Regions from separate parts of the Clostridium sardiniense genome, predicted to be linked through region 1. Evidence: riboswitches for the same ligand, from Rfam matches in the RefSeq annotation. Region 1 holds a riboswitch; each other region holds the start of a gene.

Region 1 (5,370 bases):
GCTCCTTTTAAAGCTTCTTTTGTATAACTATCAATCTTCCTAACTTCAAAAACATATCCTTTTTTAGTAGTAACTTCATTTGTTGTAGCTTTATCTATTTTAGCTACATTTCTTATCGTTGTTCCATCTGGTATATTACTAAAATCAGCTTTTATCTTTACTTGAAGCTTTTGTCCATAGTCTATTGAACCTTTATCATTTACTACAGTAACTTTGTTTCCATCTGCTACTTTTGCTGTAAATTCCTTTGGTACCTCAACTCCTACAATCTTTAATCTACTATCTAAATTATCAACTAAACTTAAATAATTTTGATTAAAATATCCATAACAATCAAAGTTTATTGTATAAGTAACTATCTGATCGTCACCCTTTTTAATCTCTGTTTTATCAACTAATTTTTGTGCATTTATTGCACCTGCATTCATCTCATAATTAATTTCTGAATTTACTTCCTGTGATGTTCCATCATAAGATATTTTTGCATTATTGTTATATTCTTTATATCTATCAGTTACTTTAAGTTTGTAGTATATATAATAGTGCTTGTTTGTGTCTCCAAGATTTATAGTCATTTTGTTATTGGTTGTACTTATATTACCTTTAATACTATCTGTTATCCATTTAAAGTTTCCACTTATATCTTTTTCTCCAACCTGTACGCTGCCATCAACAAGCTGCATTCCTTTTGGGAAGTTATCTTCAAATATTGCATTTTTTATACTAGCATTATTAGGATTTACATCAACTGTATAATCTACACTGTCTCCTATCTTACTTACAACAAATGTGGACCTTCCATCCTTATCTTTAATTTCATTTTCACTTCTATAGCTTTTACTAATCATCCTATCATCAACTATAGGTTTAACTATTGTTGAACTATTTATAGTATCTTTTCCATATTGTGAAAGCTTAGCTGTATTTATATATTGAGGATACTCAGTATTATACTTTGCAGAATACTCTATTCTGTATTGTTTATCTGTGTAATCTAAGTATAAATATAATCTATTAGAACTTATATTCATCTTATTTATCATATCCTTAGTTACATCTTTTGCTGATCCACCATATGGTATTTCATAAATTTTTATAGAATCCTTTAAAAGCTCTGTACCTTCTGGCATAGTATCATCTAAGGATACATTATGCATTGGTGCATATTTTTCATTTATATATATAGTATACTTTGTACTTTTTCCAACCACTGGTTTTGCTATATTAGCTAACATTTTATTTCCTTCCCAACCAATAGCATTTTCAACACTCTTTAATAACTGCCTATCTGCTGGATTCGGATTTGGATTTGGATCTGTATTTGGATCTTCTGGTTTAGGTGTTACTTCTACATCTAAGTATTGTGTTGTACCATTTACATTTACTTCAACTCTAGCTGGAGTATTATTATTTACATTTTTTGCAGTTGCTACTATTGACATATATCCAGCAATAGCTGTTTCTACTCCTTTACTAAATATAGCTCTTACAGTAGTTCCATGTACCTCTACATCTTTAAAATGTTCTGGTGGATATTTAGGTTTTATATTACTAAATTCATCAGGTAGTTTAAACTCTAAAACATCCCCCTCTTTTATAGAACCCTGTCCACCAACAACTTTATATTCTAGATTAAATGTAATCTGATTGCCTGATTCTACAGTCTTTTTATCACTAGTTATCTTAACTTCTATATTAGAGTTACCTTTTGAAGTTGTTGCTGCCAAAACTGATGCAGTAGGTAAAAACATACTAGTAATCATATTAACTACCACTACTATAGCAAGAAATGCAAAAAACTCTTTTCTCTTATGACTCATATAATCCCTCCTTTTTAAATTTTCTTAAAATTCCCATAAGATAATTTCTCCTTCACTTATTCTTAAATAATCCTTTCATTATCAGTCCTTTCTAAAATTTTTTAGTTTAACAAATTCCTGTTGTTCATTTCATTCTATTTGCATAAAAAAAGACTAATTTATATTTAATTTGTATAGAAAGTTCTATAGCAGTAATTAAAAAATAAATTAGTCGGTTGCACTACTAACTCCATACATTCCAAGTGCCCAAATACAGAATGTATTTCATAGTTCCTAAATATGTGTTATTCAATTTTTTCATTATATAATTAGCTCATTTATGCATAAAAAAAGACTAACTTATATTTAATTTGTATAAAAAGTTCTATGCTAGTATTAAAAAAATAATTGGCATAAAAAGTTTTATAACAGTAATTAAAAAATAAATTAGTCGGTTGCACTACCAACTCCATACATTCCAAGTGCCCAAATACAGAATGTATTTCACAGTTCCTAAATATGTGTTATTCAATTTTTTATTATATAATTAGTTAATTTTTGTATAAAAAAAGACTAACTTATATTTAATTTGTATAAAAAGCTCTATCCCAATATTAAAAAATAATTGGTATAAAAATTTCTATAACAGTAATTAAAAAATAAATTAGTCGGTTGCACTACCAACTCCATACATTCCAAGTGCCCAAATACAGAATGTATCTCACAGTTCCTAAATATGGTTATTCAATTTTTATTATTTAGTTCATTTCTGCATAAAAAAAGACTAATTTATATTTCTAAGTATTAATTTAAATAAATTAGTCAGTTACAATACAAACTCTATATATAAAATGTAAATATACAGAGTATAATTCTTCAGTTTATAGATTTTATTAACATAATGAAATCTACTCATTTTGTTAAAACCAATTCTAACACTATACAAATTTGACCTCAATACATAAAATCAGTTATTAATAATTTATTCAAATTTCTTCCATAATAATCCACCATTTATATTTTGAATTTTATTTTCGTTAAAATTTATTTAATATTAGTTGATAATTTATATTAATTAATTATCTATTAATTATAGAACTAAATATCCAAACCATCTACTTCATACCAACAAAGTAACCTTTCTTATGTCTTACAATCAAAATAAACTTTGGTAATATAAATCAAATATTATACTGATATACTTTAAAATTAATTATATAAAATATTAAAAGGACTTTTTCCTAAAAGAAAAAGTCCTTCTATCTACAGGCTTAAATCAGCTAAAACTTAAACTGACTTTTTTATTAATAATTTAAAGTTGCTTTCACCCTATCTTCTTGAGACATTTCTGCAAGATCTTTCACTCTATTAACATCTAATTTTAATTGTTCTGCTACTTTAGTTCCAAGTTCAACATCAACTTTATAGAATAAAGCTACTTGCCTATATTGAATGTTTTCAACAGCTTTACCAAGATGTAATACAATATTATGAACTAAGTTAATTTTTTCTTGTGGTTTAAGAACTCTTCTATAGAATTCTCCTGGTTGAACAAAATCTATATCTTCTACATCTAGTTTATGCTTTGCTAATATACCACTTACATCTACTGCTGGTGGATTATATTTCTCATCTGTGGATATATCTTCAAATGAATTTGGGAAATAGTTTGGTCTTGATCCACCATTATTTAAATTCATTTGTCCATCTCTTTGTTTTGTATTAACATTAGATTTTGGAGCATTGACTGGTAATTGATCATGATTAGTACCAAGTCTGTATCTTTGGGCATCCTTATATGCAAATAATCTACCTTGTAACAACTTATCTGGTGAAGCTGCTATTCCTGGAACAAAATTACTTGGAGAAAAGGCTGCTTGTTCAATTTCTTCAAAATAATTTTCTGGATTTCTATTTAGAACTAATTTCCCAAATGGAATTAGTGGGAAATCCTTATGATACCAAACCTTTGTAACATCAAATGGGTCAAACTCATATTTTTCAGCTTGTTCTGGTGTCATTATTTGAACATATACAGTCCAGCTTGGGAAATTTCCTTTCTCTATATTCTCAAAAAGATCTGATATAGTGCTATCAGGGTTTTTACTAGCTAATTCTTCTGCTTCTTCAACAGTAAGATTTTCTCTTCCTTGGTCAGTTTTAAATGTATATTTAACCCATACATACTCGTTCTTTTCGTTATACCACATGTATGCATGACTTGAAAATCCATTTATATGTCTTATATCTTTTGGTGTCCCACTATCTGTAAACATATAAACTACCTGATGTATTGATTCTGGAGTAAGTGATAAGAAATCCCAGTACATATTTGCATCTTTTAAATGAGTTTGTGGATTTCTCTTTTGAGTGTGTACGAAATCTGGGAACTTTATAGCATCTCTAATGAAGAAAACAGGTGTATTGTTTCCAACCATATCATAATTCCCGTCTTCAGTATAAAATTTTAAAGCAAACCCTCTTGGATCTCTTGCAGTGTCAGCTGTACCTGATTCACCACCAACTGTTGATATTCTTGCAAGTACTTCTGTTTTCTTACCTACTTCTGATAAGAATTTAGCTTTTGTATATTTTGATACATCATTTGTAACCTCAAAATATCCATGTGCTCCAGCAGCCTTTGCATGAACAACTCTTTCTGGAATTCTTTCTCTTGTGAAATGAGCAAGTTTTTCAATTAACTCGCTATCTTGTATACCAACATATCCTTCATCTGTTGAAAGTGATTGATTATCATTTCCCACTGGAGCGCCAGCAGCAGTAGAAAGTATATTTTTTTCATCCATAACCTTATCTCCTCATCTGTATAAATTCAATACTACAAATTCATTAGCTAATAAATCTCAAACCTTTAATATTAATTAATAATTATTATTTGTTAATAGTATACTCCCGCAACTTTCTAAAATCAATATAAGAATCAGTATTTCAATAATAATTAATATTTCAAAGAATAAAGCTTCACAATAATACGTCTCACTCCGCATTACCACTACGTTTATAAAATAATATCAATTTTGAATACAACTTCACAAATTCACCAATAATATATTTAGAATTTTCATTCATGAATTTAACTCCATTTATAATTATAATAAAAATTTCAAAGTCAGAATTGTTTAATATATTCTTAAGCAAAAACAAATATTTTGTTAATAGGATTTTCATTAATTTATATTAAAATAAAAGTATCATTTTTATAAAGATAAGATACAGCTTAAATTCTTCAAAAAAGAAGTGAGCCATATGGCTCACTTCTTTTTTATTTAAATATTAAACTTTTATCTTCCCTAATCTACTTTCTATTATTTCTTGAACGATTTGAATTTCTTTAGTTGTTAAGTAAAAATTATATTCTTTTGCAGTATCTTTAAAGCTATCTTCTATGACTTCTATAATCTTTTTATTATTCTTAACATACTTCCTATCATCTTCTTCAAAGACCATTCCTTGATTTAATATAAGCCTCTCTATCATAACGCTTATATGAATATATAAAAGCATCCTAAGATCTAATGAAAATACTTTTTTAAACTTTCTTTCCATTTTA
Region 2 (5,370 bases), on a different contig from region 1:
ATATGTACTAGGAATGGCACTATTTACAATGGTTATGGGTAATGGATTTGCAGCCTTTTCAGTAATTACAGCTGGAATTGGAGTACCTTTTGTACTTGCACAAGGTGGAAATCCAGCAGTAGTTGGAGCACTTGCACTTACAGCTGGATATTGCGGAACACTTTTAACACCAATGGCAGCAAACTTTAACATAGTACCATCAGCATTATTAGAATGTAAGAATCAGTATGAAGTAATAAAATATCAAGCACCAGCAGCAATAGTGTTATTGGTTTTACACATATTTGCAATGTATTTCTTAGCATTTTAATAAATTGTTCTAATAAAAAGAATTTTTTATGAAACAATTTAAGAGTACAATTTTAGAAAAACAAAGGAGGAGTTATTGATGAAAGTATTATTAACAGGATTTGATCCCTTTGGAGGAGAAAAAATAAATCCAGCGCAAGAAGCAGTTATGAGAGTTAGTGAAAATGTAAATGGTGCAGAAGTAATAAAGCTTATAATACCAACTGTTTATGAAAAATCACTAAGTGCAATAGAAAAAGCAATAGAAGAGCATAAGCCAGATATTGTTATATCAATAGGTCAGGCTGGAGGAAGATTTGATATAACTCCAGAGAGAGTGGCAATTAATATTAATGATTTTAGAATTAAAGACAATGAAGGTAATCAACCAGTTGATGAACCAATAAGAGAAGATGGAAAGGCAGCATATTTCTCAAGCTTACCAGTAAAGGGAATGGTTAAGCACTTAAATGAGAATGGAATACCAAGTACACTTTCAAATACAGCAGGAACTTTTGTATGTAATCATGTAATGTATGGGATTTTATATATGATTGATAAGAAGTATCCAAATATTAAGGGTGGTTTTATTCACATCCCTTATGTAACATCTCAAGTAATAGACAAAAAGAATACACCATTTATGTCATTAGAGGAGATAATAAAGGGGATAGAATTATCAATAGAAGCATGTACTATATACAATGAAGATATAAAAGCGATAGGTGGAGAAATATGCTAACAGAAAAAGTGTTTGTGTATGGAAGCCTTAGAAGTGGGATGTTCAACTATGAGAAGTTACTTAAGGGTAAGGTTAAAGGGTCAGAAAGTGGAACAGTTTGTGGGGAATTGTTTCATATAGAAAATAAGGGATATCCAGCAGCTATCTGTGGGGACAGTAAGGTTGTTGGAGAATTAATGGAACTTAAAGATTTTAAGAAGACATTGAGAGAATTAGATGGGCTAGAGAATTATAATGAAGAGGATAAAAATTCAGAATATATAAGAGAAATAGTGGATGTTTCTTTAGAGAATGGTGCTAAAGAAAAAGCATATTTCTACAGATATAATAAGGAAGCTGATAGGAACAGAATAGATAAGCTCCTTAAAGTTAGCAGTGGGGACTGGGTAAATAGATAATATAAATATATGAAGCAGTTTAGTATGATGGTCGTACTAAACTGCTTTTTCATAATTAAATATGAATAAGGGTCAAAGAAAAATAAATTTAATAATATAATTAACTTCTACTTGTAATCAAGGTATGGTTGTTTAACAATTTGTAAAGAGAATTGACAATAAATAGTAATGTATATAGACTAAAGAAGGACTAATAAATGAATATTAAGATAAAATCATAAGATAAAAGGGGTAAAGATATGAAGAAGAGAAAGAGTTCTTTAGCAGTCATAGGAAATTGTATATTTTATTTATTTATAATAGCTGTTATATTTTTAGCTGGAATAAATATAATAGGATCAAAAGAAGGAAAACATCCAAGTATATTAGGATATAGCTCATATTACATATTAACAGGGAGTATGGAACCTACTATAAATCCAGGTAGCTTAGTAGTTGTAAAAGATGGAACGGATCAAGAAATAAATGTAGGGGATGTAATAACTTTTACAGGAAGAAATAGCAATACAATTACTACTCATAGAGTTAATCAGGTTATAAATAATGGAGAAGAATTTATAACAAAAGGTGATGCTAATAATGTAGTGGATCCAATAAGTGTTCAGAAAAATCAAGTTATAGGAAAGGTTATGTTCCACATACCTTATCTCGGAAAAGTTTCTCAGTTTGTTCAAAAGAACTTAGTTCTAATATTAGTTGTGATATTAGCTTTATTTGGACTATCATTCTTAGTTGGAAGAAAAAAATAATTATATAAAAATATTAAAAGAAGTATAGATATATTTACTATATTTCTTTTTTATTTTGATAAATATATATAAATTAAAACAAATATTAATGATATGTATACTTAGTAAAGGTTGTGTAAAACATATTGACTCTCTTTTATATCAAATGATAATATCTATAATGAAATTAACGAAAGATTATTAAAATAAAAAATATAGGAGCTTTGAAATATATTCTGTATGTGGGCACTTGGAGTATATGGAGCTAGTAGTGCAACCGACTAATTTATATTATTAAGGATAAAATATAGATTAGTTTTTTTTATGTTTAAAATTAATTTAATATAGATGCTTTGAAGTATGTTCTATATTTGGGCACTTGGAATATATGGAGCTAGTAGTGCAACCGGCTAATTCACAAATATACTGTATTAGTCCTTTTTTAAGGCTCTTACTTACAAAAATTCTTAAATATTTAAAAAAAATCCAATATAGGGGGAAGTAACAAATGAAAAAGAAGAAAATATTGAGTGTAATTGCAGCAGTTGTAGTAGTAGCATCATTAGCGATAGGATCATTAGCATACTTTACATCAAAGGAAACAGTAAAGAACTCATTTAGCACAATTGCTAATGGAACAGAAGATAAGGGTGGAGATGCTGGAATAGATATAAACGAGAACTTCGATCCAAATCAAGCTAAGAATATGATTCCAGGAGATACTGTAAATAAGGATGTACAAGTAGATAGTACAGCAAATTATGGACAATTCGTAAGAGTTAAGTTATCACCAAATTGGGTAACCTCTACTGGTGAAGTAAATACAGCATTAAACTCAACAGATTTAGATGATATATTATTAAATAAAGTAAATTTAACAAAAAGTGTTACAGAAAACCAATGGTTTAATGGTGGAGATGGATATTTCTATTATATAGGAGTTTTAGCACCACAAGGACAATCAGGATCAAGTACTCCAAGATTATTGGACTCAGTAACTCTAGCAAGTGACACAGAAAAATCTGCTTTAGGAAATGGATTTACAGTTGATGTAACAGCAGAATCAGTTCAAGCTTCAAATGATGCATTTGCATCAGCATGGGGGGATGTACCATCAGCTGTTTCAGAAAAATTAAAATCACTTCAAATTCAAGGTAAAACACAAGCTAATACTGATACCAATACAGCAGAAGCACCAAAAGCAAAGTTAGCAAAATAATAGAATAATCAAGGAGTGATATTATGAAAAAATCTTTAAAGATTTTCATACTATTTATTTCACTTCTTTTAGGAATAACTACCAATGGGGTGGCAGCAGAGTTGCCACCCTCTAATATTAGAATAGATAAAACTGGAATTCATTTTATCTATACAAAAGACAACAGTGATATATTTCTAGAAAAGAAGGGAATGTTACCTGGTGATTCAGTAAGTGGGACTCTTACTGTAGAAAATAATTTAAAAGAACCTTTTGAAGTGTTTATGAAAGCCGAAAGAGTAGGAGCACAACAAAAAGTAGATTTATGTCAAGTATTAGATCTTTCAATAAATTATGATAGTAAGAACATATACCATGGCACTGTAAGTGGAGAAAATGGATTAAGAAATAATATAAGTTTAGGTACTGTCAAACCAGGAGAGAAAAAACTTTTAAATGCAAAAGTTATTCTAGATGGGAAAGCAACGGATAATAAGTATAAGAACAAAAAGGTAGATATAGATTGGATTTTTACAGCTATTGGGACAGATAGTCCAGATAAAGTGATGAGTACCAAGGAGGAAAGCCACGAAGGTGGTCTAGGAAATGATATTTCTAATACTATAAACAATGTAAAGAATATACTTCCAAGGACTGGATATGTAGGAATATGCGGATATGGACTTGCTTGTGTGCTTATTGGAATAGGAATATTTTTAATTATAAAAAAGAAAAAATATAAAAATTATTAGTAAAATACTATTAAATGGAGTGTAGAAAATGAAAAAAGTAGGATTAACATTAGGGATAATTCTTTTATTTACAACTACAGTTGCTTCATTAGCATACTTTTCAAGTAAAGAAAGTAAAAAGAATAAATTTACAATAGGAAGTATAAGCACAGAAATTAATGAAAACTTCGATAAAGATTCAGCTAAAGATGTATCACGTAATGAGGAGATTAAAAAGGTTGTATCTATAAAAAATACAGGAAAAAATCCTGTAATAGTTAGAGTTATAATAAATCCTCAATGGGACGAAGAAAAAGATGAGAACGGAAAAGTAACTAAACTTACAACATCAGCATCAAATCAGGTGCAATTAAACTTTTCAAACACATGGAAAGAAGATTGGATAAAAGATAACGATGGTTATTATTATTACAATAAAATATTAAATCCTGGAGAGAGTACTAGTGATTTGTTAAAGTCTATATCATTAAAAAATAATATATCACAAGAAGATATAGAAAGTTTTAAAAATAGGAATTTCTCCGTAAATGTTAGCTCAGAAGCTATACAAGTAAATAAAGAGGCATTAAGAAAAGAGTGGAATATAAATAACACAATATCAGATAAGACGATGGATAAATTAGATGAGATAATTGATGGATACGTAAAGTAAGTAAGGGGAGGGAGTAGATATGAAAAAGATTAATAAACTTTTAGTTGTAATGCTTTCTGTCTTTATGATTATAAACTATATTGTTCCGCAAGCTGCAAATGCAAATAGAAATAAATTAGTCAGTAATGATACAAGTGGAATTATAGAGATTCCACTAAGATGGACGAAGAATGATATGAGTAGAGTAAATTCAACGAATTATAATGATTATAATAGATATGGAATATCAGCAGATTATTTTGAGAATATATTTAACAATCAAAATATATTAAATAGTCCACAAAATGCTAAAGAGGTTCGAAAACATTATTTGGGTGGGTGGTACTACACTAATGAGCCTGCTAATACTGGAGCAACTTTAAGGACAAAATTTATGATGGAAAATAATAATAATTACACTATAGATTACAGAAACTTAGAGAGGTGGTTCGAGGGAAGCAATAAAGGCGACACTAAGCCTTATAATTTACCACAGGTCTTAAATTGGAATTCTGTAAATGGAACAGCACAGAAGTGGAATCAGTCAACTACAGAAGATTATACAACGCAAGATTGGAACTTATTCAGAGGAATAGCTGATTTAAATGGAATTAATACCAATGATTATGAGTT
Region 3 (5,370 bases), 130 kb from region 1:
TCTACTTGCATTAGAATAGGCTTCGTCTCCGAAATAATTTGTTATTTGAGTTATAACTAACAATCTTTCGAATAATCCAAGTTTATATTTAAAATTATCACCAAGGAATCCACCAAATCCTTTAGTTCCTTTAAAAGTAAAGTATTTATCAATATTAGCTTGATTCCAAGTAAAGTCTCTTCCTATATAACCTATGTTTGATTTATGTGCTGCTATTGAGAATAGGTTGTTAGTAACTTCTAGAAGTCTCATATCACCATTTTCTATTTGATGTCCAAACTCATGACCTATTCCCCAATCAGAGAAGTTTCCTGCAAATATATCTCTTGCTGTACTTCCTTCATAATGAATATATTCATTAGATGCAAATAATCCCTTTGCATTACTACCTTTATAGTGATATAGAGCTTTTGATGGTCTATGTATTGGATTTGGATCGTTTTTATCATATCCTGCTAATTTGTCAAATGAAGATATAAGCTTTTTAAAAGCGTTAACTGCATCTAATGGGCTTTTACCTCTATCTACATATGCTATCTTAGCTTCACTATTTTTTCCTGATATTAAGAATCGCTCTCCCATTACATCTGTCATGTTGGCGCCTTTGTGATTCTTCACTTGTTCTATGTAATCATCTATATTTGTTTTACCATATATGTATATAGGGTACTTTTTTAAGTTCTCCCCTGCCACTCTAACTTTTGGTGCATATGTTTGTTCTTCAGGTAAAGCTTTATTAGTAAAGTATATTGCAAATCCCGTTGTTCCACTTGGAGCTTTTATTATATTTCTACCTGCGTTTAAGCTTCTTATATGCCTTCCCGAACTATCAACTTCACCAACTTGTGCCATAACTAATTGTGGTAATATACCATTTTCATCTGCATCTACATATACTTCAAATGCTTTATCCGGCATTGCATAATATCCTGTTAAATCTAAATTTCCACCTGCAAATACTTGTCTTCTTTTATCTCTTTGATTGTTTTCATTACCCCTTTGAGATAATGTTATTATTTGACTTGTTTCTACTTCCTTTTTACTTACTATTTTTTTGGCCGCATTAATTATTTCCATGTGATCATTCTTTAGGGGATGATTATTTATTTCTTCTTCTAGCTTATTTAATTTATCTATCGTATTATAGTCTTCAGATATTTTAGTATGTAACTTATCTTTAAATACAGAGTTTACCTTTCTTGTCGTTGTATCTTCTTTATAAAATGACATATCAGCAAGTCCCGCTCTATAATCATAAGCAGTTACAAATCTGAATTTTAACTTCTTAAATTTAGTCTTAGGAAATACTATTTCAGTGTCTTCTGCCATAACACCATTTGCTTTTCCTTTAGAAATTAATTTATATGTATTGGAATTTTCATTTAGAGAACCATATATTTCATACTCTAGAGGGAACCCTTTATGTTCTTGACCTTTTCTAGATGACATAATAATTCTTTCTATTTCTTGTATTTCTTTAAATGTAAATACTACTTCATTTTTAAAGTTATCATCATTTCCTCTACCTGTTTCCCAATGAGTATCTTTATTACCATCATAAAGTTTTGTAAGTACACTACTTCCATAACTACCACCATTATTAGTTACACTTTTGAAATTATCTGTACTTATCTTGTATTTTTCATTATACTTAGCTAAATCTTTAGATTTTGCTATATCTGATATTTTAATTAAAGAATATGTTGATTGTTCTTCATCATCACTACTATGTAAAAGATCTTTAGCTATATTTATATCATTTAAAAGAGTTTTTCTTAATGGATGGTTTGCTACTTGTTCTTCTAAGTTCTTTATTATATTTATATCTTTGTATTTATCTTTTAATTTATATTTAGTTTCATCTGTAAATAAATCATTTACTTCATCCGTTGCTTTATCTTCTTTATAAAGCATTATTTCTGAGGCTGCTGCCCAATCAGCATTAGCTTTTTCAAATACAAATTTTACTCTTTTAAATTCTGTAGGATTAAATTTAATCTCTAATAAATCAGAAGTTACTTCAGATGAGCCATACGAGACTAATTGGAAGTCATTGCCCCTACTAGTACTTGATGTATATATCTTAAACTCTTTTGCAAAACCTTTGTTGCCAGGTCTTGATTTATACATTATTCTATTTAATGTTGTTTTTTCACTAAGTTCAAATACTACTTCATTTTTAAAATTTGAATTATTTGGTTTCCCTGTTTCCCAGTGAGTATTTAAATCACCATCTATTATTCTATTTAATACGCTACTTCCATATCTCCCACCATTATTAGTTATTGAAATTATTTTAGAATTATCAACTTTAAAAGCTTTATTGTACGCTTCTAAGTTTTCGCTACTAGCTAAATTAAATTTATTTACAGTAGCTTTTGTTGCTTGTTTATTTTGATTACTTTCATTTGATATGTTTTGAATCACTTTATTGCTATTTAATTCATCTGCAAAAACTTCTACTGCTGTAACTGAAAAGTTTGTGATTATTGCAGCCATAATTATAGCTGCTACTTTTTTCTTATTCATATTTCTTCCCCCCTGATTAATTTAATACCTCAGAAGTACATTAAAAAAGCTACTCAAAAAAGAGTAGCTGTATACACATAATGAAATTAATAAATTATAATTATAATCAATATTTATAATTAATTAATCTTAAAAACAAAAAGTATAATGTACCCTTTGGCAACTGGCTGACATAGTTTTAAACCTTAGTCCCTATAGCTTTGCGTCCCTAAATTTCTCTAGGTTTGCCTATTTTATTTTATTTCTTAGTGAAATTTTACTATTATTTTACATAAAATTCAATATATTTTCTATTTATTTTTTGAAAATTTCGACAAATTATTTTTATGTAATAAAAAAGCTCCCATATAAAACTTTATATGAGAACTTTCAATTCTAATCATAACTTTAAAATCTATTTATGAACTAATTATTATTTTCTCTATTAATCTAACTTAGATTTCAGATTAAATAGAACCTATTAAGTATATAAATAAACTAAAAATCCACATATACCTATTTGGCATATGTGGACTTCTAATATGTAAGTTATTATATAAAAAGAAATATTAGCTTAAAATTGTAAAAATATTTATTTAACTAAGGGTTGTTAGTATCCTATAAATAGGCGTTACTTAATATTACATAATCTACAAGTAAAACTCAATAACTTAATCTATTCATCTTTTTTATGCTATATATTAAAGCTTTATATCCGCTAAATAAGAAAGGCTACAAAAAATGGTTATATTAAAATTATTTTTAACTATTTTAAGACAGATATTTATATTAATTTCTACCTTTAAAACTAAATATAAATCATTTAAGCTTTGTATCTCCTTAAAAGTTAACATTATTTACTACTTACAATAGACTATATTTTTATTATGTACAATATCCCTTATATCAAATTATAACACGAAATAATAATAGGTTTAATCTTATATTTAAATTACACTTAACTATTATTTATAATAATAAAGAACCTCCTTATATACTATAATTTAACCCATACTTGTATTATAGGAAGAAATAACATTGTCAAAAGAAAAATCCAATGGGAAAGTGTGGGGTCATAAAATTATTATTAATTATTAAAAAAATCTTCAGCATAATTACTGAAGATTTTTTTAATAATATTTTCTTTTTATAGTATTGATTTATAATAAGATGTTAAATCTTTATACTCTATATTTCCATCTGCTTCATAAAGAATACTTAATTTATCATTGTTAAAAGCTAAGCAGGAATACCCACCGCCAGCTTTATTTCCATCTTTAGGATAAGGGACACATAGTTCTTTAATTCCTTTAGATACGTCATCAAAATCAATCATATAGACAGTAATATTATCTCTAGTATACCAGCCTTTAGTGTTCTTAGGTGCTGAAATTAATCCAATTCTATGCCCATTAGAATTGGTAATTTTAATAAATGAACCTTGACAGCCTGAACCATAACCAGTTGAAATTTTACCATTTAAAGGTTCATATACACTCCATGTAGATCCTAAATCATGAGATATATATGATGCTCTATAACCAGCTGAGTCATCTCTAGCACTCATAATTAAAGATCCATCTAGCTCTATTACCATATTTTCAGAAGTTTTTGATTTAGGTACTTTATTTCCCATTGTCCATGTTTCACCATTATCTTTTGAATACATAATTGATGAATAATAATTATTAGTATTGTTTTCTCTTAATGCAATTTGTATTGGCATTACTATTGTTCCATCAGACATTGTAATACCTGATCCAACTCCACCTAACCATCCAATTGTATTACTTGGCTGATTTTTTATTCTTGATTGATTTGTAGTTAAATCTATTTTATCAGACCATGTTACGCCATTATCATCAGAGTAAACCATCTGAACAGACCAATCATTTCTTAATGAAGTTGTACTATTTGCCCAATTACCGTCCTTATTCCAAGAGCCTGCAATTAATATAACTCTACCTGTATTGGTAACTACTGTTGTTGAATCCATTACACGAGAAAATTTTGAATTAACACCATCATTTTTCATTGCTACTTGATAACTCCACGTTTTTCCATCATCAATACTACGTGCACATCCAATATCAATATTCCCATGGTCTTGAGGACCATTATGACGAATGTCAGAAAACGTTAACATAGAGCCATCCTTTAATAATTGCATACTTGGAATTCTAAAATACTTTGCATTCCATGCATTGTTAGTTTTATCAAATACTGTTATTGCTGACTCCTCAGTATTAGTATTTAGTTCACTTGCAAATACAGGATTACTAGTACATAATACGCTAATAGTCATTATAGATAAGATTCTTAGGTTTTTAATAAAATTTTTTTTCATTTCTATCCCTCCATTTAAATTAGTATTTAAAATATTTTATAGAAATTTGCACATTTTAAAATTGATTAAATTTTTGTGCAATTTTTTATAAATCCTGAAGGCTGGTATATAAGTAATAAAACAATACATACCTAAATCACTGCTAATAATCTATCTTTTAAGTATCTTATTCTTAATAATCAAATTACAAAGAAGAATCCTTAAATGTTTCCTTAAAATTATAAAAAGCGCCTTTAAGTCCAGCGGTATTTCTAAGTTCTGCAAAAGCTATATTAGTATTGTTATAAACTGACTCTATTAAATACTTTTTCAAACTTTTTTCAATTAGAGGTTTAAAAACTTCCTCTCTAGCCATTATTCCTCCACCTAAAACAATAACTTCTGGGTTTATTAAATAAACAATGTTTGAAATTCCTAGTGCTAAATTATCAGCCAATTTCTCAACTTCATCTCTGCATATAATGTCCCCTTTTTCATAATTATCTAATATGTATCTACCATCAATTTCACTAGAG
Region 4 (5,370 bases), on a different contig from region 1:
ACTTTTTTGGGATCTAATTTTAATTCATTTTTTTCTACAGTTTTAGAATTTAAAGTAGCATTTATACCAATTTCGACCTTACCTACTCCGAATATAGGTTCAAGCATTGATTTTACTCTCTTCTTTAATTCTTCACTTAATTGTTTTTCAGCATTTTTAGTTCCTGTTAATCCTGCTTCATTAGCAAGATTTCCATTACCATCATAGATTCCCTCTGATAATAGAACCATATTTTGATCTATTACTTCTACATTTTTCTTCGGAATATTAATACCACTAGCTGAAATTAATGATATTATAGATTTAATTTGATTTTTATCTAATGTTCTACCATCTTTTAAAGAAATATAAACAGCTGCTTTTCCATCCTTACTTTCCCCATTAAATACAGACTGTTCTCCTTGCGTTATATGTACTCTTGCATTATCTATACCAGGAAATGTCTTTATTGTTTTTTCTAACTCTCCCTGTACCATTCTAGTCTTCTCTATTTGGAACTCCTCATCTGTCATAGACAAATTTGAGCTTTCATCCATTAATTCAAAACCTTTTGATCCATTAGTTATGTTTGGAGATAATTCTATTCTTAATTTATCTACTTGATCTTTAGGTACAAGAATAGAATCTCCATCTATTTTTGTATCAACTTTTTTATCTTCTAATGCTTTTGTTATATTTGCAGAATCTGTAGAATCTAGTCCTGAAAATAATACCTTGTATTTATTCTGTCTACTATAATTTATAGTAAACACCAATGCTAATATTACTGTGACTATTCCAATACCTATGGCAACTTTAGTACCAATTTTTAATTTTTTAATTTTTTCTCCTAAACCTTTTAAGAAACTCTTTATTTTATCTATTAAATTCTTTTGCATACTATCTTCCTTTTATTAAAGACTTTTATAATTGCATCCTATTGACTTCTTGATAAGCTTCAACGACTTTATTTCTAGCTTCTATAAGTAGTTGCATTGATATTTGTGCTTCTTGCATTGATAACATAACATCATGCATATTAACATTGTCACCTTTGATTAGACTTTCAACCTTATTGTCTGCAGTTACTTGAAGATCATTTACTTTATTTATTGCATTACCTAATACTTTTGAAAAATCTCCATTACTTTCTTTAGCATGTCCTATTTTTTGTACATCAATGCCACTTACTAATGAATTTACCTCTATTGGTTTTATATTCATTTTATCCTCCTACTATCTTCCTATTTCTAAAGCTTTAGAAATCATATTTTTTTGCGCATTTAAAGAGTCTACATTAGATTCATATGATCTAGATGCAGTTATTAAATCAGACATCTCAACTAATAAATCAACATTAGGATACTCTACATATCCATCTTTATCAGCATCTGGATGATTAGGCTTATACTCTTTTTTAAGTGGAGATTTATCATTTTCAATTTTAACTGCCTTCACACCTAACATACCTAATTTATTATCATAATTTTCAGAAAAGACAGCAACTTTTCTTACATATGCTCCACCTTTTTTAGTTCTAGTTGCCCTCGAATTTGCAATATTTGATGATATTACATCAAGTCTTAATTTTTCAGAACTTAATCCACTAGCACTTATTCTCATTCCACTAAATATACTCATTTTTACTACCTTCCACTTATTACACTCTTAGCCATAGCTAATTTAATATTTGTAATACTTATTAAACTATTATACATAAGCGTATTTGCTGCTTGATCCACTTTTTCACTTTCTAAATCCACATTATTTCCATCAAATCTCATACTTGTTGATTTATCTTCCTTAATTTTAATTTTATTTTCGTTACTCTTATCATTTAGACTTTCTTCAAATGTGACATATTTTCTTTTATACTTTGGAGTATTAACATTAGCAATATTATTTGATATTGTCTCTCCTCTTAGCTTAGCTATGTCTAAGCTTGTCTTAATTAGTTTATAAATTTCCATACATTCCTCCTCTTATTGTTCAGAATAACACAACTATTAGGATATATTTTCCTAATAATTGCAAAGTTTATATTCTTACTATTTTTAACAGCAAAAAAAAAACCACTCACAAAGCGCGAGTAGCCTAAAATCAAAAAACAAGAAAAAAAATAAGATAAATATTCTTATTTTATTAGTGCAACTGGCTGGCATAATATTGATCTTAGCCCCTATAGCTTTGCGTCATTAAGTTTCCCTAATTTTGCTAATTATTAAATTGTGATATGTATTCTATTATATACTACTTTTATGTATTTTTCTACTTATTATTTAAATTTTATACATATTTTCTTTATATTTCTTATATTTCATTATTTTTCTATTCATTATTTTTCCTTATTTTTACTTATATGTCTTTTTTTAATTTATAATTTTCATAAATATATAAACACATTATGTAACTCTATTATTCTTATACTCTAATATTTTTATTAACCTCACACTGAAATAAAGGATAAAGCGTAAAGGCCTTATCCTTTTAAATATTTAGATTATCTTATCTTAATAGTTGCATTACACCTTCTGGTTGACTCTTAGCTTGAGCTGCCATAGCTTGTGAAGCTTGTGTTAATAGGTTGAATTTAGATAAAGTCATCATTTCTTTTGCAACGTCAACGTCTCTTATTCTTGATTCAGCTGCAGTTAAGTTTTCACTTGAAGTACTTAAGTTTGATTGAGCACTTTCTAATCTATTTTGCATTGCTCCAAAATTAGCTCTTGAAGTATTTACTTTTTCTAAAGCCTTATCTAAAGTAGTTATCATTTTTTGTGCTGCTTTACATCCTGATTCATTATCTGCTTTTATTGCATCTATATCTGCTTTTGCTATTCCTAATGATTCTGTTCCTAAGTTATTAATTTGAACTAATAATTGTTGTCCTTCGTTAGCTCCAACTTGTAGGTTAACTTTTCCTCCAATAATATCACTTATTGTTGTTTCTCCAATATTTTCATCAGTTAAAACAGCTGTTGCATCTGTATCTAATTTAAAAGTGATTGTTTTACCAGCGCTAGTTAAAGTATATTCTCCAGCTTTTAATTTACCTGCACCACCTGTAGCTTTAAATGTATAATTTCCAGCATCTGTTTTAACAGTAATATCTGTATCAGCACCATTAGCTTTAGTTGTTAATTTAATATCCCCTTTAGCTGTAATTCCACTTACATCTAAGCCTTCTATAGTATAGCCTGCCTTTGTAGTAAATGTCTTATTATCACCAATTTTTGTTGATCCATTTAATAAGTTCTTACCATTAAATTGAGTTGAATCTGCAATTCTATCTATTTCACTATGTAGTTGATTTAATTCTTCAACAATCTTTTCTCTATCTGAACCTGAATTTGTTTCATTAGATGCTTGAACTGAAAGTTCTCTCATTCTTTGAGTGATGTTTCCGATTTCTTCTGTTGCACCTTCTGCTGTTTGAATTAAAGATACACCATCTTGAGTATTTCTAGATGCTTGATCTAATCCTCTAATTTGGCTTCTCATCTTTTCAGATATTGCTAGTCCTGCTGCGTCATCTCCAGCTTTGTTTATTCTTAATCCTGAAGATATTTTTCCCATAGCTGCTCCAGCTAAGTTTGTGTTTTTGTTCATTGAGTTTAATGCTGTCATAGCATTCATATTTGTGTTGATTCTCATATTTTGCACTCTCCTTAGTAATTTATTTTTTGACATCCTTGTCATTTATAATTTTAAAATATAAATCTATAGTTTCTATTGATTTATTATCTTAATAATTGCATTATTCCTTCTGGTTGGCTCTTAGCTTGAGCTGCCATAGCTTGTGAAGCTTGTGTTAGTAGGTTGAATTTAGATAAAGTCATCATTTCTTTTGCAACATCAACGTCTCTTATTCTTGATTCAGCTGCAGTTAAGTTTTCACTTGAAGTACTTAAGTTTGATTGAGCACTTTCTAATCTATTTTGCATTGCTCCAAAATTAGCTCTTGAAGTATTTACTTTTTCTAAAGCCTTATCTAAAGTAGTTATCATTTTTTGTGCTGCTTTACATCCTGATTCATTATCTGCTTCTATTGCATCTATATCTGCTTTTGCTATTCCTAATGATTCTGTTCCTAAGTTATTAATTTGAACTAATAATTGTTGTCCTTCATTAGCTCCAACTTGTAAGTCAACTTTTCCTCCAAGAACATCACTTACTTTTGTTTCTCCGATTTTAGAATCTGTAGTAGCAGTTGTTATTGCTTTGTCTACTTTAAATGTAATACTGCTACTTCCGTTCTTTAATGTTATAACTTTATTAGCATCAAGTGTTCCTTTTGCCCCTGTCATAGTAACATCTGTTGCTGTGAAAGTTTTTCCATCTACTTTTATAGTAACGTTAGTTTGATTAGCACCTGCTCCGTTTGTTAAAGTTAATTTAATATCATCTTTAGTAGAAATTCCGTCTAATCCTTCTATAGTATAACCAGCATCTGTAGTAAATGTTCCAACAGTACCAATCTTTGTTGTTCCATTTAATAAGTTCTTACCATTAAATTGAGTTGAATCTGCAATTCTGTCTATTTCACTATGTAATTGATTTAATTCTTCAACAATCTTTGATCTATCTGAACCTGAGTTTGTTTCATTAGATGCTTGAACTGAAAGTTCTCTCATTCTTTGAGTGATATTTCCGATTTCTTCTGTTGCACCTTCTGCTGTTTGAATTAAAGATACACCATCTTGAGTATTTCTAGATGCTTGATCTAATCCTCTAATTTGGCTTCTCATCTTTTCAGATATTGCTAGTCCTGCTGCGTCATCTCCAGCTTTGTTTATTCTTAATCCTGAAGATATTTTTCCCATAGCTGCTCCAGCTAAGTTTGTGTTTTTGTTCATTGAGTTTAATGCTGTCATAGCATTCATATTTGTATTAATTCTCATTTTTTGCACTCTCCTTAGTATCTTATTTTGACATCCTTGTCTTTTTATATAAGCCTATTGGCCTTACCTTATATATATCGGAAAATAAATTTATTACTTTATACTTTTCTTGAAAAAATATTTAAATTATTTTTATTCATATTTACATAGATAGTATTTATACTTCTTTTAGTTTTATATGAATTCAATTCTTTCCTAACTTCTATAATCTTCTTTTCTAATAAAATTTTTATTTTATTATCTAATTGTATCAATTGAGAATCCTTATAATGCTTCTTAAAATCTTCTAACTCCCGCTCATCTAAGCTATTAATAACCTCTTGTCTTTTTTCTATGTTATGCTCTAGCTTACCATCATCTATGTCATCTTCATTTAAAATTTTTATTATATTTAATGAAATATTTTTATATAAATTTATCATATTAAAAACTCCTATGAATTCATAAGATAACTTATCTGTGCATTAATTTTACTCATATTTGATTCTAA

Evidence for each region. A riboswitch is a leader RNA that binds a small molecule or an ion and turns the genes downstream of it on or off. The one in region 1 is predicted to bind cyclic di-GMP.
Region 2: another riboswitch for cyclic di-GMP. It lies ahead of K5V21_RS17765 (BsaA family SipW-dependent biofilm matrix protein); the one in region 1 lies ahead of K5V21_RS00915 (SpaA isopeptide-forming pilin-related protein).
Region 3: another riboswitch for cyclic di-GMP. It lies ahead of K5V21_RS01605 (NPCBM/NEW2 domain-containing protein); the one in region 1 lies ahead of K5V21_RS00915 (SpaA isopeptide-forming pilin-related protein).
Region 4: another riboswitch for cyclic di-GMP. It lies ahead of K5V21_RS04265 (flagellar basal body protein); the one in region 1 lies ahead of K5V21_RS00915 (SpaA isopeptide-forming pilin-related protein).

The regions. Positions count from the first base shown of each region.
Region 1 covers NZ_JAIKTU010000001.1:222,205-227,574, reverse strand. Annotated here, with positions in the region: gene K5V21_RS00915 (SpaA isopeptide-forming pilin-related protein) at 1-1,820, opposite strand, end outside; cyclic di-GMP riboswitch class II at 2,021-2,104, opposite strand; cyclic di-GMP riboswitch class II at 2,240-2,323, opposite strand; cyclic di-GMP riboswitch class II at 2,457-2,540, opposite strand; gene K5V21_RS00910 (catalase) at 3,104-4,606, opposite strand; gene K5V21_RS00905 (PRD domain-containing protein) at 5,094-5,370, opposite strand, start outside.
Region 2 covers NZ_JAIKTU010000020.1:31,787-37,156, reverse strand. Annotated here, with positions in the region: gene K5V21_RS17785 (DUF979 domain-containing protein) at 1-310, shown strand, start outside; gene pcp (pyroglutamyl-peptidase I) at 389-1,030, shown strand; gene K5V21_RS17775 (gamma-glutamylcyclotransferase family protein) at 1,024-1,428, shown strand; gene K5V21_RS17770 (signal peptidase I) at 1,668-2,177, shown strand; cyclic di-GMP riboswitch class II at 2,365-2,448, shown strand; cyclic di-GMP riboswitch class II at 2,494-2,577, shown strand; gene K5V21_RS17765 (BsaA family SipW-dependent biofilm matrix protein) at 2,665-3,375, shown strand; gene K5V21_RS17760 (hypothetical protein) at 3,399-4,106, shown strand; gene K5V21_RS17755 (BsaA family SipW-dependent biofilm matrix protein) at 4,135-4,758, shown strand; gene K5V21_RS17750 (hypothetical protein) at 4,778-5,370, shown strand, end outside.
Region 3 covers NZ_JAIKTU010000001.1:354,375-359,744, reverse strand. Annotated here, with positions in the region: gene K5V21_RS01605 (NPCBM/NEW2 domain-containing protein) at 1-2,529, opposite strand, end outside; cyclic di-GMP riboswitch class I at 2,685-2,768, opposite strand; gene K5V21_RS01600 (sialidase family protein) at 3,656-4,855, opposite strand; gene K5V21_RS01595 (ROK family protein) at 5,040-5,370, opposite strand, start outside.
Region 4 covers NZ_JAIKTU010000003.1:172,138-177,507, forward strand. Annotated here, with positions in the region: gene fliF (flagellar basal-body MS-ring/collar protein FliF) at 1-878, opposite strand, end outside; gene fliE (flagellar hook-basal body complex protein FliE) at 904-1,203, opposite strand; gene flgC (flagellar basal body rod protein FlgC) at 1,216-1,620, opposite strand; gene K5V21_RS04265 (flagellar basal body protein) at 1,626-1,949, opposite strand; cyclic di-GMP riboswitch class I at 2,123-2,205, opposite strand; gene flgL (flagellar hook-associated protein FlgL) at 2,485-3,633, opposite strand; gene K5V21_RS19500 (flagellin N-terminal helical domain-containing protein) at 3,720-4,880, opposite strand; gene K5V21_RS04280 (hypothetical protein) at 4,979-5,302, opposite strand; gene fliD (flagellar filament capping protein FliD) at 5,314-5,370, opposite strand, start outside.